One region of the Kitasatospora sp. NPDC024654 genome, then DNA from elsewhere that is predicted to be linked to it. Evidence: riboswitches for the same ligand, from Rfam matches in the RefSeq annotation. Region 1 holds a riboswitch; each other region holds the start of a gene.

Region 1 (3,265 bases):
CCGGCCTGGCCGAGCCGCACCGGGCCGCCGCCGCCCTGCTGGACCGCGGCGCCGGCGCGGTGATCGCCTCGCTCGGCCCCGACGGCCTGCTCGCGACCACCCCGGACGGCAGCTGGCTGGCCACCCCGCCAGAACGGCTGGCCGGCAACCCCACCGGCGCGGGCGACTCCGCGGTGGCCGCGCTGACCACCGGTCTGCTCGACGCCCTTCCCTGGCCGGCCCGCCTCGCCCGGGCCGTCGCCCTCTCTGCCGCCACCGTCCTCGCTCCGACCGCGGGCGACTACGACCGGGCCGCGTACCACCACCTGCTGCCCCGGGTCACCGTCACCGCGCTCGGCTGAACGCCACCGGCCCGCGCGGCCGGACCGGCCTCGCCCGCCGGCGCACCCCCCGACCGGCCAGCAGCGACGCCGACGGCCCGCCGACCGCCCCTCACGGGGTGGCCGGCGGGCCGTCGGTGGGCTCGTCAGTGGCCGAGCGCGACCTCGACGATCTTGATGACCACCAGGATCATCGCGACCAGCAGGTAGCTGCGCAGCGCGGTCATGCCGATCTTGCGGGTGGTCGACATGGTCGGCTTGGTCAGCGTCTCCAGCGCCGGCATCCGCCACTCGTCACGGCCGGTCCGGTCGATCGGGTCCTCCTTGGTGGCGGTGCGGCGGCGGGTGAAGGAGTACCCGGCGGCCAGCACGCCGATCACGCCGCAGGCGGCCATGATCTGCAGGATCGCGTTGGCGGTGATGTTCGGGAAGAGCACCGAGGCGGTCAGGATGATCGACAGGGTGACCAGCACACCGATCACCGCGGAGGTGAAGGCGTTGGTCCGCGGGCCGTTGACCCAGGGGCCGAGGACGGCCTTGTCGTTGCAGAGCAGCAGCAGGAAGACGGTCGCGGACGGGAGCAGCACGCCGGCCAGCGTCTGCACGCCCTGGGTGAGCAGGCCCAGCGGCGAGCCCGGGATCAGCACGATGGTGGCGGCGACGGCGACCAGGCCGGCGTAGACGGCGTAGAAGCCCTTGGCGCCGCCGATGCCGCGGTGCAGCGAGTGCTTGATGCCGAAGACGTCACCGATCGCGTAGGCGGTGGAGAGCGAGACGGCGAAGGCGCCGATGATCGAGGCGTCCAGCAGGGCGATCGCGAACAGCACACCGGCCAGGTGACCGGAGGACTGGGCCAGGCCCTTGGCGATGCCGGCGGCGTCGGTGAAGTTGCCGAAGCCGTCGGTGCCGGCGAACGCGGCGGCGGAGAAGCCCATCAGCGCCGCACCACCGACGACCACCACGACGATGCCGATCCACAGGTCGGCCTTCTCGTACTTCATGAAGCGCGGGGTGATCCGCTTGTCGATGACGTACGACTGCTGGAAGAAGAGCTGCCACGGGGCGACGGTGGTGCCGACGATGCCGATGATCAGGAGCATCACGGTGGCGAGCTGGCCGCTGCCGCCGGGCATGTTCGGGACCACGAAGTCGTGGGCCATCTGCGAGGTCTTCGGGTGGATCATGAAGTAGATCGGGATCAGCAGCAGCGAGCCGGCGCACAGCGCGATGGCGATCCGCTCGAACCGGCGGAACGAGCCGGTGAAGGCCGAGGCCACGATGATGGCGGCGGCCAGCACGACCGAGGCGACCTTCGGCAGACCGAGGTAGTCGGAGGCCAGCGTGATCCCGATGAACTCGGTGACCAGGGTGAGGGCGTTGAGCAGGAAGAGGTCGATGACCGAGAACGCGCCCCAGAACTTGCCGAAGCGCTCCAGGATCAGCCGGGCGTGCCCGACGCCGGTGACCGCGCCCAGCCGCAGCACCATCTCCTGGTTGACGTACAGCACCGGTATCAGCAGCAGCAGGGTCCACAGCAGGTGGGTGCCGTAGTTCTGGCCGGCCTGGCCGTAGGTGGCGAAGGCACCGGCGTCGTTGTCGCCGACCATGACGATCAGACCGGGGCCGACGATCGCCAGCAGGGTCTTGAGCTTGGCGGACAGGCCCTGGCGCGGGGCGTCGTCGTCCAGCCGGATGGTGCCGAGCGCACCCTTGATGTCGCCGATGTGGGCGTCGTCGAGGACGGCGCCGCGCGGCGCCGTGGCCTGGTCCGTGGTGGTGATGGTGTCGGTCATGACTGAGAGCCTCCCGAGCCCCCCGCGACAGGGGGAGGTTTGGAGGCACGCAGCAGCAATCCCCCCTGCGAGCGGGCAGCCTGAGGCACCGTCACGACACGCGGCCGTGCGGGGACTGAGGTGCGACTCGAGATTCGCGCAGGGAAGGTGGTTACCGCGTGCCGTGAGAAGAAGACGGTGACATGCGGATGCGGGGCCGTTTGTGGCCCGGACTACTACTGCTCGAATCCATGTCTCTCGCCTCCTTCCGGCCGGACGCACCTCGTGGTGCGTGTCATCGACGCGGCAAGGAGCGGACCAGCACACCGAAGCGGCGCCGGTTCACCCCAACTCGTCAGAGCTTTGGCACTTCACGGCGTGATCCGATCCCGTTGAATCGGAAGCCACTTGGGATCAACCCTTAGGTCGGGAAGATCTGTCCTGATCCGGAGCGTCTCTCGACGGGTGGGATCAGTGGCCTGTGTCCGTGAAGACGCCTCACCGAACGAGGTGCCTCCTGCAAAACCTCGACAAGCATAGACCCATGCTTGCGGCGCAAGGCAACCGATTACCAAAGCTTGACCTTCGGGCCGGCATGATCGGGAACTTAAACAGTTCGTTCAACATATTCCGTTGACAACGGAGTGCGCGAATCGCACTCTGAGGGCATGTCAGCAACCGATCCCACCAGCGGTCCCTTCACCGCCCCCGACCCCGGCCAGGTCCGCGCCCAGCGCGAGTACGCCGCGCTGTTCCGGCTCGCCGAGCGGCACGCGGCCACCGAGGAGCAGCGCCGCCGGCAGACCCACCCGACCACCCCCGGCCCGCACGAGGTGGTCCGGCTGGTCGCGCTCCTCATGGTCGGCTCGGCCCTGCTCGACGAGGGTGAGCCGGAGGTCGACCAGGCCGACGTCACGGCCGCGCTCACCCTGCTGCCGCTGGTCCGCGGCGAGCTGGACGAGCTGGAGACCGGCCTGCTCAAGATGGCCCGCGGGCGCGGCATGACCTGGCAGGAGATCGCCTTCGGCCTCGGCCTCGGCACCCCGCAGGCGGCGCGCCAGCGCTACGAGCGGCTGGCCGAACGCACCGGCCCCGAGTAGCCGGAGCCCGCGGGGGCGCGGCCACCGCCCGCTCGGTGCGACGCATGGGACGGCCGGGAGCGAGGAATGCTTC
Region 2 (3,265 bases), on a different contig from region 1:
GATGCCCTGCGGGGTGGTGGCGCTGTAGGGGAAGCGGAAGAACGGCAACGGCGCCACGCCGGTGGCCGCCCGGATCGCCCGGTCGGCCCGCAGGACCTCCTGCTGGGCCTGGTCGGCGGTGAGACGGTCGAACAGCGGGTGGCTGTACGAGTGGTTGCCGATGCCGTGCTCGGCCGCCATGGCCCGGGCGGCGGCGGGGTGGCGCTCGGCGAACCGCCCGGTGAGGAAGAAGTCGGCGGGCGCGTCGCGCTGCCGCAGCGTCGCCAGCACCTCGGGCACCCCGGTCTCGTCCCAGGCGGCGTTGAAGGTCAGCGCGACCTCCCGGCGGTCGGTGGGCATCCGCCGGTTCTCGCTCCCGAACAGCCGCCCGAGCGGCGCTCGCGGCGGCGACCCGCTGGCCGCGGCGGCGGGCACGCCGAGCACGGCGACAGCGAGGAGGGCGACGGCGGCGGCGAAGCGGTTCACGCCCGATCAACGCCCGCCACCCACGGGAGGTCACTCGCCTCATTTGCCGTTCCGGCAAGGAACTTTGCCAATTGGCCGCCGGCTGTCGCACGCTCGCCGAAAGGCGCCAGCCAACCAACCCGACCGAGGAGACGACCGATGACCGACACCTCGCCACAGAGCACCGCCTACGAGTACTGGGAGGAGTTCTACCGCGACCGCGAGAGCCCGTGGGGCCGGGTCCGCAAGCCCAACGAGCCGCTGGTCCGGGAGGTCGGCGAGCTGACCCCCGGCACCGCGCTGGACCTCGGGTGCTCCGAGGGCACCGACGCGATCTGGCTGGCCGACCGGGGCTGGCGGGTCACCGCCGTCGACGTCTCGGCGACCGCGCTCCGCCGGGCCGCCGCCAACGCGGCCCACGCCGGGGTCGCCGAGCGGATCGACTGGCAGCGGCACGACCTGTCGCAGTCGTTCCCCGCCGGCCGCTTCGACCTGGTGTCCGCCCAGTTCCTGCACTCCCCGGTCGAGCTGGAGGGCGAACGGACGGCCATCCTGCGCCGGGCGGCCGAGGCCGTGGCACCGGGCGGGGTACTGCTGATCGTCGGTCACGCGGGCTGGCCCTCGTGGCAGCACACCCCGCACTTCGACTACCACTTCCCCACCACCGCGGAGGTCCTCGACTCGCTCGACCTCGCGCCGGGACGGTGGCGGGTCGAGCGCGACGAGCTGTTCATCCGCGAGCTGAGCGACCCGGACGGCCTGCCCGGCACCCGTGAGGACAACGTCCTGCGGTTGCGCCACACCGCGTAGCGGCGACCAATCAGGCGACGGCCGGGAACCCGGTGCCGGTGAGCCCGGCCGCGACGTCCCCCAGCGCCCGGGCGGCCGCCGGGTCCGGCGCGGCCCGGGACGGACGGTCCGCGCCGCGCAGCAGCTGGGAGGGGAGCCCGAGCAGGCGGGTCGGTGAGGGGCGGACGGGCCGAGGTGGTCGGCCGGCGCCCGCGGCCGGCCGGCATCACCTCCCAACGTCAAGCGTCGGCAAAATGGTCAACCCGGTCGCCCGGCGGCAGCTAGGCTTGCCGAGGTTTGCAGAAGGCACCTCGTTCGGTGAGGCGTCTGCACGGACACAGGCCACTGACCCCACGACGTCGAGAGACGCCCAGGTTCAGGACAGATCTTCCCGGCTTAAGGGTTGATCCCAAGTGGCTTCCAGTCCTTCGGGCTTGGATCACGCCGTGCAGTGCCAAAGCTCTGACGGGTTGGGGTGATCCGGCGGCTCGGGCGCGCCGGTGAGCTCCTTGCCGAGTCGATGACGCACCGAAGACGGTTCGTCCGGCCGGGAGGAGGCGAGAGACATGGATTGCAGTAGTCCGGGCCACCGTGGCCCCCACCCCCGCCTGTCGTCGCCCCTCCCCGCCCTGCGATAACGACCCCACCAACACGGAATTCTGACTCAGCATCAGTTTATCGGCCCGCGCCGACGTGGATCACCCGTCGGGCGGCGCGCCGCCGTGTGCACCCGACTCCCCACCGTCACCCGGGAGTTCGGGCGGCCCACCATGACCACCACCACCGAGAGGAGGCCGTCTGTGATCACGGCCCTCGACCACGTCCAGCTCAGCGCACCGCCCGGCAGCGAAGCACTGCTCCGGGCCTTCTACTGCGACATCCTGCAACTGGCCGAGATCCCGAAGCCGGCGCCGCTGACCGACCGGGGTGGCTGCTGGTTCGCGGCCGACGGCGGCCGGGTCCGGCTCTACCTGGGGATCGAGGAGCGTTTCCGGCCCACCACCAAGGTTCACCCCGGACTGGTGGTCAGCGCGATCGACGACTTCGCGACGCGCCTGGCGGATCTCGGTGCGTTGGTGGTCTGGGACGAGAGCCTGCCGCCGCACCGCCGCTTCTACACCCAGGACCCGGTCGGCAACCTGCTGGAGTTCGTTGAATCCGTTCCCGAGTGCCGGCCGGCACCGGACCAGGTCCTGCTCGCCGGACGGCACGGCTGAGCCTCCCGGGTGGTGACCGGCGGGTGTCCCGGTGGCGGCGCCGGCTCGGCGGCCGATCCGCTGGTAGCTTCGCCAGCCGTTGCCAGGCAGCCGAGCGGCCCGCGGCCGAAGGACCGAGGCCGGTCGCCCAAGGACGGAGGCAGATGTGATCGATGAGAGCCGACGGGTTCCCCCTTTGAGCCGCAGGGACTTCCTCGCCTCGGCCGGCCTGGCCGCGGCCGGGCCGGCCGTGGTCGCGCCGCCCGCGGCGGCCGCACCCACCGCGCCACCCGGCGCGACCGCCGTCGGAGCGGTCGCGCGGCTGCTGGCGGTGCCCGGCAACCGGCGTGACGTCCAGTGGATCAGGGCGGCGCTCCAGGTCGCGGTGGAGCTGGAGTTCGCCACCATCCCGCCGTACCTCTGCGCCTGGTGGTCCGTCAGGGATCGTGGCCACCAGGCGGCCCGGCTGATCCGCCGCATCGTGAACGACGAGATGTACCACATGGGCCTGGCCTGCAACCTGCTGGTGGCGGTGGGCGGCCGGCCCCGGATCGCCGACGCCGTGCCCTCGTACCCCGGCCCGCTCCCGGGCGGGGTCCGGCCCGGACTGGTCGTCCACCTCTCCGGGCTCACCAAGGAGTACGTGCACGAGGTGCTGATGGGCATCGAGACCCCGGAGACCCCGCTCGCCCGGATGGCGGCCGGACCGCCGACCATCGGCGCCTTCTACACCGCGCTGCTGGAGGCGTTCCGCGACGTCCGGCCCGAACTCTCGGCCGAGGGCCAGCTGGCCGACCGGATCGGCCCGGACCGGCTGCTCCCGGTGGAGAGCTTGG
Region 3 (3,265 bases), on a different contig from region 1:
AGGACCTGGAGCGGATGGGCCGCCAGGTGGGTGAGCAGCTCGAACTCCATGTAGGTGAGATCCAGCCGGCGGCCCTCCAGCACGGCGGTGCGCTGGCCGTCGTCGATGACCAGTGCGGCCAGCGGTTGCAGGCGGCTCGGGCCGGGCTCGGCGGGAGTGCTGACGGGGCGCGGCGCCGGGCTGGGCGCGGCCGGTCCGGTTGCGGGCAGGGCCACCGAGCAGTCGTGGTGGATCCGGGCGATCCGGGGGTAGCACAGAGGCATCATTGCTCCTTCGTCGCGTGCGGGCGGCTTTCACTCAACTGACGTGACGTCAGTTCTCGGGCCGCCAGGCGGCTTCCAGTCGCGGCGAGCCGCCCGGGCCGGGCACGGTCCGCCAGTGCGCGCGCGGCGCGCCGGCGCGCCGGACCGTCGCCCCGCTCGGCGTGGGTGCCTGGGCGGCGATGGCCTGGATGACCGGGCTGTCCAGCGGGCTGTCGGCCAGCCGCCCGATGACCCGGGCGAGCACGTCGCGCAGCGGGCGGCGCTGCGGTGCGCTGGCCGGGCGGGCGATCGGGTGGTGGAACGCGGTGAAGACGGACATGACCGGGTGACCTCCGGACGGATGGCGTGCGGGCCGAATGCGGCACGGCACGTGCGGGTGACGGGTGTGAGGGCGCGCTGCGCACGGCCCCGGCGGCCCCGACGCGGTGGCGCGTGACGGACCTCGTCAGCGCGTGTCGCGGGCGGACCGGGCCGCTCGGAGTCCGGGCCGCGGGCGGCCCGGACTATGGGTACTGGGATCCATGGGCGCTCGCCTCCTCCCGGTGTTCGCGACGGTCTGCCCGTCTCGGCCGCAGCAGGGCGTGGGCCGGCTCGAAACGGCCGGTCGCCCCGCGTGGTGTGCTCCAACTCGGCTGAGTCGGAAGGTTTTTGAGATCGATCGATCCCGCAGTTGGTGGACCAAACCCAAGCCAGCATAGTCCGGTCCGGCTCGGTGTCCGCGCCCTTGACGGAACCCTGACGTGACGTGAACGCGGGGTTGTCGCGGACGCCGGGTGGCCGGGCGTCAGGCGTCCGGAGCCGGCCGTCCGGTGCCGGACCGGGCCGCCCGCTCGACGATGGCGTGGGCCGCGGTCGACGGCAGGTCCAGGTGCTGGGCCAGCCAGGGCGCGCGGTGTCCCTGCATGGCCAGCAGGTAGGCGGTGTGCACCCGGGCGTCGTAGGCGACGTCGGGCGAGGTGGTGGCGGCGAAGTCGCGGGCGTCCAGCAGGTAGCGGCGCGGCGTGCCGTCGTGCAGGGTGAGCCGCAGCGACCCGCGCACGGCGGGTGCCGTGGGGAGAACGGGGACGACCGGGGCGGTCCGGGCGGCTGGTGCGGCGGCGGGGCGCCGGTAGCCGCGGATCGCGCGGAGCAGGCGTCCGCCGGAGTGCCGGCGGGCGGTCTCCGGGCGGCCGAGGACGTGCGGCAGGGCGACCATGGTCATGGCGGAACCTCCAAGGCGGGCAAGGCCGTTGGACGGCACGCGGAAACCCGGTGTGGCGGCCCCGGGAACGGGGCGGGCAAGCCGGGAGCGGGTCAGCGCGGGCCGGAGGCGGGCGGATACGGGCGGTCACCGAACCGGAGAAGGGCCGGTGCGCCCGGACTACTCGGACTGCTTCCACTACTCGGACCGTTGTCCATGACGCTCGCCTCCTTCCGGTCGGGGCGGTTCTCGCCTCGTACGCGGCAAGGAACGGACCAGCACGAAACTGCTGGTTCACCCCAACTCGTCAGAGCTTTGGCACTCCACGGCGTGATCCCTCCCGAAGGTGGGAAGCCACTTGGGATCAACCCTTAATTCGGGAAGATCTGTCCTGAACCTGGGCGTCTCTCGACGTCGTCGGGTCAGTGGCCTGTGTCCGTGAAGAGGCCTCACCGAACGAGGTGCCTCCTGCAAACGTTGGCAACTATAGACCCTTCGGGCGACCGGCGTCAGCCGTCGGGAGTCAGGCGTCCAGTTCGGCGAGCACCTCGGTGAGCCAGTCGATCCAGAAGGTCTCCAGCCGGATTCCGCCGCGCAGCACCAGGTGGTGCAGCCGGTTCTCCTCGGCCGACCGCTCGGCCGGGAAGTCGCGCCGCTCGATCTCCGCGTACTCGGCCAGTCGCGTTCGGTGCAGGGCGAGGTGCCGGCGCAGCTCGTCGACCAGGCCGTCCGTGCCGACCACCGCCGCCGCCCGCAGCCGGACCAGCAGGGCGTCGCGGATCGCCTTCGGCTCGGCGGGCTCGGCCACCCAGGTGGCCAGCTCGGCCCGGCCGGCCGGCAGCACCTCGTACTCCTTGCGCTGCCCCCGGGTGGGGGTGGTCTGTGGGAGCGCGCGGATCAGCCCGGCCTGTTCCAGCTTGCCCAGTTCGCGGTAGATCTGCTGGTGCGTGGCGGACCAGAAGAACCCGATGGACTTGTCGAACCGACGGGTCAACTCCAGCCCGGAGGACGGCTTTTCGAGCAGCGCGGTGAGGATCGCGTGCGGTAGCGACATGGTCGGCCAAGCCTCCGGTGCGGTGCGGGCGGCGGGCGCGCGGAGCGGACCGCCGGCCCGTCCCGCGTGCGGGTGCTTGGGGGAAGCCTAGGGCCTGCCTTGGGTGGGACGGGCCGGTCAGATGGTGGCGGCCAGCTCGGTGCCCTGGCGGATCGCCCGCTTGGCGTCGAGTTCGGCGGCCTCGTCCGCGCCGCCGATCAGGTGCGCATCGAGGCCCCGGGCGCGCAGCTCCTGGTACAGGTCGCGCCGGGGCTCCTGGCCGGTGCAGAGCACGACGGTGTCCACCGCGAGGGTGCGACGCTCGCCGTCGACGGTGAGGTGCAGGCCCTCGTCGTCCACGTGGTGGTAGGTGGCGCCGGCGATCATGGTGACCCCGCGGTGTTTGAGCTCCGTGCGGTGGATCCAGCCGGTGGTCCGGCCGAGACCGGCACCGACCTTGCCGGGCTTGCGCTGCAGCAGGTGGACGGCGCGCGGCGGGGCGGCCCGCTCGGGCCGGCGCAGGCCGCCGGGCGCGCGGTACTCGGGGTCGATGCCCCACTGGCGGTAGAAGGCCTGTGGGTCACGGTCGGCCGCGGTGGCCGGCCGGCCGGTCTGGTCGGTCTGGTCGGTGAGGAACTCCGCGACGTCGAACCCGATGCCGCCCGCGCCGATGATCGCCACCCGCTCGCCGACCGGCGCGCCGTCCCGCAGTACGTCGAGGTAGCCGAGCACGCTCGGGTGGTCGACGCCCGGCAGCTCGGGAACGCGCGGGGTGACCCCGGTGGCGAG

Evidence for each region. Region 1 has a riboswitch for magnesium ahead of ACZ38L_RS08990 (NRAMP family divalent metal transporter). Riboswitches for the same ligand answer to the same signal wherever they lie in the genome.
Region 2: it holds a riboswitch for magnesium, as region 1 does, so the genes downstream of both, ACZ38L_RS13445 (VOC family protein) here and ACZ38L_RS08990 (NRAMP family divalent metal transporter) in region 1, are expected to answer to the same signal.
Region 3: it holds a riboswitch for magnesium, as region 1 does, so the genes downstream of both, ACZ38L_RS13670 (hypothetical protein) here and ACZ38L_RS08990 (NRAMP family divalent metal transporter) in region 1, are expected to answer to the same signal.

Annotation. Positions count from the first base shown of each region.
Region 1 covers NZ_JBVHLF010000010.1:67,730-70,994, forward strand. The annotation lists gene ACZ38L_RS08985 (1-phosphofructokinase family hexose kinase) at 1-341, shown strand, start outside; gene ACZ38L_RS08990 (NRAMP family divalent metal transporter) at 467-2,113, opposite strand; M-box (ykoK) riboswitch at 2,432-2,609, opposite strand; gene ACZ38L_RS08995 (DNA-binding protein) at 2,761-3,192, shown strand.
Region 2 covers NZ_JBVHLF010000017.1:104,921-108,185, reverse strand. The annotation lists gene ACZ38L_RS13455 (polysaccharide deacetylase family protein) at 1-465, opposite strand, end outside; gene ACZ38L_RS13450 (class I SAM-dependent methyltransferase) at 604-1,254, shown strand; M-box (ykoK) riboswitch at 1,537-1,715, shown strand; gene ACZ38L_RS13445 (VOC family protein) at 2,034-2,450, shown strand; gene ACZ38L_RS13440 (ferritin-like domain-containing protein) at 2,626-3,265, shown strand, end outside.
Region 3 covers NZ_JBVHLF010000018.1:32,596-35,860, reverse strand. The annotation lists gene ACZ38L_RS13680 (winged helix-turn-helix domain-containing protein) at 1-266, opposite strand, end outside; gene ACZ38L_RS13675 (hypothetical protein) at 313-582, opposite strand; gene ACZ38L_RS13670 (hypothetical protein) at 1,048-1,464, opposite strand; M-box (ykoK) riboswitch at 1,735-1,911, opposite strand; gene ACZ38L_RS13665 (PadR family transcriptional regulator) at 1,967-2,497, opposite strand; gene ACZ38L_RS13660 (oxidoreductase) at 2,615-3,265, opposite strand, start outside.